Regions from separate parts of the Streptomyces sp. NPDC049541 genome, predicted to be linked through region 1. Evidence: riboswitches for the same ligand, from Rfam matches in the RefSeq annotation. Region 1 holds a riboswitch; the other holds the start of a gene.
The links. Region 1 has a riboswitch for S-adenosylmethionine ahead of ACIBW9_RS05000 (aminotransferase class V-fold PLP-dependent enzyme). Riboswitches for the same ligand answer to the same signal wherever they lie in the genome.
Positions count from the first base shown of each region.

Region 2: another riboswitch for S-adenosylmethionine. It lies ahead of thrC (threonine synthase); the one in region 1 lies ahead of ACIBW9_RS05000 (aminotransferase class V-fold PLP-dependent enzyme).

Region 1 covers NZ_JBITLY010000001.1:1,092,189-1,095,387, forward strand. The annotation lists gene trpD (anthranilate phosphoribosyltransferase) at 1-985, shown strand, start outside; SAM riboswitch class IV at 1,057-1,173, shown strand; gene ACIBW9_RS05000 (aminotransferase class V-fold PLP-dependent enzyme) at 1,336-2,721, shown strand; gene ACIBW9_RS05005 (Lrp/AsnC family transcriptional regulator) at 2,843-3,124, opposite strand; gene ACIBW9_RS05010 (rhomboid family intramembrane serine protease) at 3,121-3,199, opposite strand, start outside.
Region 2 covers NZ_JBITLY010000006.1:484,562-487,760, forward strand. The annotation lists gene thrC (threonine synthase) at 1-1,275, opposite strand, end outside; SAM riboswitch class I at 1,294-1,450, opposite strand; gene ACIBW9_RS24755 (glucosyl-3-phosphoglycerate synthase) at 1,619-2,563, shown strand; gene ACIBW9_RS24760 (trehalose-6-phosphate synthase) at 2,659-3,199, shown strand, end outside.

The DNA.
Region 1 (3,199 bases):
CCGCGACCTCAGCGCCGACGACACCGCCTGGGCGATGGACCTGATCATGCGCGGTGAGGCGACCGACGCCCAGATCGCCGGGTTCGCGGTGGCGCTGCGCGCCAAGGGCGAGACCGTCGAGGAGATCACCGGGCTCGTCCGGACGATGTACGAGCACGCGAACGTGATCGAGGTGCCGGGGCGGACCGTCGACATCGTCGGAACGGGCGGTGACGGCGCGAAGACGGTGAACATCTCCACGATGTCCGCGATCGTCATCGCGGGCACGGGCGCAAAAGTCGTCAAGCACGGCAACCGGGCCGCCTCCTCGGCGTCCGGCGCCTCGGACGTGCTGGAGAAGCTGGGCGTCAATCTGGAACTGACGCCGAAGCGGGTGGCGGAGGTCGCGGAGGAAGCCGGCATCACCTTCTGCTTCGCCATCAAGTTCCACCCGGCGCTGCGTCATGTGGCCGCCGCCCGAGGGCAGTTGGGCATCCGGACGACCTTCAACGCCCTCGGTCCGCTGACCAACCCGGCGAAGGTGAGGGCACAGGCGGTCGGGGTCGCCGACCCGCGCCTGGCGCCGCTCATCGCCGGCGTCCTCGCCGAGCGCGGCAACTCCTCCCTCGTCTTCCGCGGCGACGACGGCTTCGACGAGCTGACGACGACGGCCACCTCACGCGTCTGGGTCGTCCGCGACGGCAAGGTCACCGAGGAGACCTTCGATCCCCGTGACGTCGGCATCGAGCTGGTCCCGGTTGAGGCCCTGCGCGGCGGTGACCCGTCGTACAACGCGGAGGTCGCCCGCAGGCTCCTCGACGGTGAGAAGGGCCCCGTACGGGACGCCGTACTCCTGAACTCGGCGGCCGCGCTCGTCGCCCTCGACCCGGGCCCCGGGACGCTGGCCGAGCAGATCCGGGCCGGCATGGACAAGGCGGCCCAGTCGATCGACTCCGGCGCGGCCAAGCGGGCGCTGGAGCGCTGGGTGGCGGCCAGCAACGCATAGCAGGGGAGCGCGGTCCCGCAATGCGGACACGAGTTGCGGGACCGCGATCACTTCACGTACTTTCCTGTCCAGGTCATGAGTGACAGTCATGAGGCCCCGGCCGACTGTCCGGCAACCCTCCGTCCGTGGCGGGGTGCCCCGGGTGAGGACCAGGCCGTAGGCAGCGAGGTCTACGGCAAGCGCGGACCCCTCGAGCAACCAGGGGTCCTGGTCGTCGAGGAGCCTTCCGTGAGCAAGCGAATGCGATAGGGCCGCAGAGCCCCGCCTCCGCATCCCCTTTCCTTTTCACGCCCTGCTTGAGTCATGCCGCTCGCGGGGCGAATTCCACCTGCTTACACGGGAGTTCCGCCATGTCCGTCTCCACCGCTGCCGCCGCCACCTCGGTTTGTTCTCCGCTGCCCGTTCTGGGACGGGATGTCACCGTCCCGCTCGTCACGGGCGGCGAAGTCACCTATGCGGCGCTCGACTACGCGGCCAGCGCGCCGGCCCTCCAGCGCGTGTGGGACGACGTCGCGGCGTACGCGCCCTACTACGGCAGCGTCCACCGCGGCGCCGGCTACCTCTCGCAGCTCTCCACCGACCTGTTCGAGAACGCCCGCAGGACGGTCGCCGAGTTCCTCGACTGCCGCGCCGACGACCAGCTGATCTTCACCCGCTCGACCACGGACTCCCTCAACCTGCTGGCGCAGGCCCTCCCGGCCGACTGCCAGGTCTTCGTCTTCGAGACCGAGCACCATGCCAGCCTGCTGCCCTGGCTGCATCCTTTTGCGGCTGCGCCGCGGGCCGCCCGGGTCACCTACCTCAACGCCCCGCGCACCCCGCAGCAGGCCGTCGAGTCCCTGGAGAAGGCCCTCGCCGACCGTGACCCCTACGGTCCCGCCCTGGTCTGCGTCACCGGCGCCTCCAACGTCACCGGCGAGCTGTGGCCGGTGCGCGAGCTCGCGGCCGCGGCCCACGCGCACGGTGCCCGCATCGTCCTGGACGCCGCCCAGCTCGCCCCGCACCACCCGGTCTCCGTGCAGGACCTCGACGTCGACTGGGTCGCCTTCTCCGGCCACAAGCTGTACGCGCCCTTCGGCTCCGGCGTACTGGCCGGCCGCGCCGACTGGCTGCAGGCCGCCGACCCCTACCTCGCGGGCGGCGGCGCCAGCCGCAAGGTCACCCGGCGCGAGGACGGCGGCGTCGACGTCGAGTGGCACGACAGCGCCGCCCGCCACGAGGCCGGTTCCCCGAACGTGATCGGCGCCTACTCCATCGCCTCGGCCTGCAAGGCGCTCACCGAGGCGGGCTTCGACACCCTGGTCGCCCGCGAGCAGCACCTGATCGAAAAGGTACGCGCGGGCCTGGCAGGGGTCCCGCAGGTCAAGGTGCTGTCCCTCTTCGGTGACGAGGCCCCCCGCGTCGGCGTGCTCTCCTTCGTCGTCGAGGGCTGGAACAGCTCGCACTTCGCCGCCGCGCTCTCCGCCGAGTACGGCATCGGCGTCCGCGACGGCCTCTTCTGCGCCCACCCGCTGGTCCGCACCCTCCTGGGCAGCGACCCGCAGACCCAGGGCGAGTGCGGCGCCCCCGAGGCCGCCCCCGGCGAGAAGTCCCTCAACGCCATCCGAGTCAGCTTCGGCGCCGGCACCCCCGACGAACACGTCGAGCGCTTCGTCACCGCCGTCAAGGAACTGGTGACGGACGGCGCGAAGTGGACGTACAGGACAGAGGACGGCCGCTGCGTACCCGCGGTCTGAGCAGCCGCCGTCAAGGGGCGCGGGGCTGTTTCGATATGCGGCTCCGCCGCGTGGGCGCGAGCAATCACAACGAACCGGCAGCCGCACACGCTCCCGCGCCCCGCAGACGCCTAGGCGTCGATCAAGAATCCAGCCCGATGGCAAACGCAGCCTCCAGGTCATGCTGCGAGTACGTCCGAAACGCGACGTGTGTGTCCGTGGCCTCCACGCCGGGGATCTTGCTGATGCTGCCAGGAATCACATCGGCAAGATCCTCATGCTGCTTCACCCGAACCATCGCGATCAGGTCATACGTCCCCGTCACGGAGAAAACCTCACTCACGCTCTCCAGCGAAGCGATCCGCTCCGCGATCTCGGGGATCCGGTCCACGCTGGTCTTGATGAGGACGATCGCGGTGATCACGGCTGGTTCTCTCCCTCGGGGGCCGGAGCTGGGGCGGACCTCACTCTAGTCGTACGCCCGAACCGCACCCAGGCG
Region 2 (3,199 bases), on a different contig from region 1:
CGCCTCACGGAACGACTCAAGGCTCGGGCGAATCGTCGCAGTGAGCCCCGTACCGGCCACCGCGTCGAGGGTCTTGAGGCCATCGCCCGTGTTCAGCACGACAGTCGTGAGAGCGGGGTCGAGAACACCGTTCTCGATCAACTTGCGGGTCACACCCACGGTCACCCCACCGGCGGTCTCCGCAAAGATCCCCTCGGTCCGGGCGAGCAGCCGGATCGCGTCCACGATCTGCTCGTCGTTCACGTCCTCCACCGCCCCGCCGGTACGCCGGGCAATGTCGAGGACATAAGGACCATCCGCCGGATTGCCGATGGCCAGCGACTTGGCGATCGTGTTCGGCTTCTGCGGCCGTACGACGTCGTGCCCCGCCTTGTACGCGACGGAGACAGGGCTGCACCCCTCGGCCTGCGCCCCGAAGATCTTGTACGGCTTGTCCTCGACGAGCCCGAGCTTGATCAGCTCCTGCAGCCCCTTGTCGATCTTCGTGAGCTGAGAGCCGGAGGCGATCGGCACGACCAGCTGGTCCGGCAGCCGCCAGCCGAGCTGCTCGCAGATCTCGTACGCCAGGGTCTTGGACCCCTCCGCGTAGTACGGCCGCAGGTTGACGTTGACGAAGCCCCAGCCCTCGCCGGCCGGGTCGCCGATCAGCTCGGAGCAGAAACGGTTCACGTCGTCGTAGTTGCCGTCGATGCCGACGAGCTCGCCGCCGTAGACCGCGGCCATGACGACCTTGCCCTGCTCCAGGTCGTGCGGGATGAACACACAGGAACGGAAGCCGGCACGGGCGGCCGCGGCACCCACCGCACCGGCCAGGTTGCCGGTCGACGAGCAGGACAGGGTGGTGAAGTCGAAGGCGCGGGCGGCCTCGATGGCCTGGGCGACGACCCGGTCCTTGAAGGAGTGCGTCGGGTTGCCGGAGTCGTCCTTGACGTACAGGCCGCCGGTCACGCCCAGCTCGCGGGCGAGGTTGTCGGCCTTGACGAGCTTGGTCCAACCGGGGTTGATGTTGGGCTTGTCCGCCACGTCCGCCGGGACGGGCAGCAGCGGCGCATAACGCCAGATGTTCGCGGGACCCGCCTCGATCTGCTTGCGGAGCTCCTCGGTCTCGTAGGCCGAGAAGTCGTACGCGATCTCGAGCGGGCCGAAACACTCCTCGCAGGCGAAGACCGGGCCGAGGGGCACCTGGTGACCGCACTCTCGGCAGGAGAGCGCCGCGGCGGGACCGAGGTCGACGGTCGTGGAGTCGGTGGTGCTTGCAACAGTCTGCGCAGCCATGTGAGGCGAGGCCCTTTCTCCTCATCTTCCTCACGACGCATCTCGCCGTGAGACGGATTTGGCACCTTCCCTAGCCGGGAGCCTCGCGGAACGATCAGCATCGATCGGTACGAGACCGGCTGGAGGGTTGCCGGGGCTTCATCGGGCCGTGTCCCTCTGCCCCTCTGGATGAGCGGTATTCGGTTGTTCAACTAGTTCAACGCGGGACGACCCCCGACATGCGATGGTCACCAGCGTTGTTCAAGACTGTAACCGAAGGCCAGGACAGTTGAGATAGTCGTCCGAACCGCGAGATGGATCACAGATCCCGCGCTCGCCGAGAGAACGCAGAGGAGCCGCCTACGTGCTGGAAGAAGTCGAGCGCTGGCTGAGCACCCGCTCCTGGTCCCTGACCGATCGCCCTCTCCACCAGATCCTCGCCGCCAAGCAGCGCACCGGGCAGTCGGTCAGCGTCGTGCTGCCCGCGCTCAACGAGGAGGAGACGGTCGGCGACATCGTCGCGATCATCCGTCACGACCTGATGCAGCAGGTTCCGCTCGTCGACGAGATCGTCGTCGTCGACTCGGGGTCCACCGACCGCACGTCCGAGGTCGCCGCGGCGGCCGGGGCCAGGGTCGTCCACCGTGACGACATCCTGCCCCGCATCCCGACCGTTCCCGGAAAGGGCGAGGTGCTGTGGCGCTCGCTCCTGGTCACGAGCGGGGACATCGTCTGCTTCATCGACGCCGACCTGAAGGAGTTCTCCTCCGACTTCGTCTCCGGGATCGTCGGCCCGCTGCTCACCGAGCCGGGGGTCGACCTGGTCAAGGGCATGTACGACCGTCCGCTGGCCGGCGCGCAGGGCCAGGGAGGCCGGGTCACCGAGCTGATGGCGCGCCCCCTGCTGAACATGCACTGGCCGCAGCTGGCGGGCTTCGTGCAGCCGCTCGGCGGCGAGTACGCGGCCCGCCGCAGCCTGCTGGAACAGCTGCCGTTCCCCGTCGGGTACGGCGTCGAGCTGGGCATGCTGGTCGACGCCCTGCACCTGGTGGGCCTCGACGCGCTCGCCCAGGTGGACGTCGGGGTGCGCAAGCACCGCCACCAGGACGGGCAGGCGCTGGGCCGGATGTCCGCCGCGATCTACCGCACGGCACAGCTGCGGCTGGCCCGCGGCCATCTCATCCGTCCCTCCCTCACCCAGTTCGAACGGGGCGAGGACGGCTTCGAGCCGCGCACCTACTCCGTGGACACGGAGGAGCGGCCACCGATGGTGGAGATCGCGGAGTACGCGTCGCGCAAGGTCGCCTGAGGCGGCGCGTTTCGGGGTGGACGCGGTGTATACGGTCCACCCGCAGAGCGCATGCGTACGTTTGAGCGTTTACGGGCCGGGCTAGGTTGAGGCGTATGGCTTCCACGCACGGCGCAGGTCATCACGCAGGTCATCAGGTGCTGGTCGCGTCCAACCGCGGCCCGGTCTCGTACGAAGTGCAGGAGGACGGCTCGCTGGCCGCCAGGCGCGGCGGCGGCGGGCTGGTCTCCGGCCTCTCCGCGATCGGGCCCGACGCGGACGCCCTGTGGGTGTGCTCGGCGCTGTCCGACGGCGACCGCGAGGCGGTACGGCGCGGGGTCGGCGAGGACGGCGTGCGGATGCTGGACATCCCGGCCGACGTGCACGCCGACGCGTACAACGGCATCGCGAACTCGGTGCTGTGGTTCGTCCACCACATGCTGTACCAGACGCCGCTCGAGCCGGTGTTCGACGCGGAGTTCCGGCGGCAGTGGGCCTCGTACGAGACCTACAACCGGGCCTTCGCCGAGGCGCTGGCCCAGGAGGCGGCCGAGGGCGCGGCGGTGCTGGTGCAGGACTACCACCTGTGTCTGGTGCCGGGCCTGCTCCGCGAGCTCCGTCCCGATCTGCGCATCGGGCACTTCTCGCACACGCCGT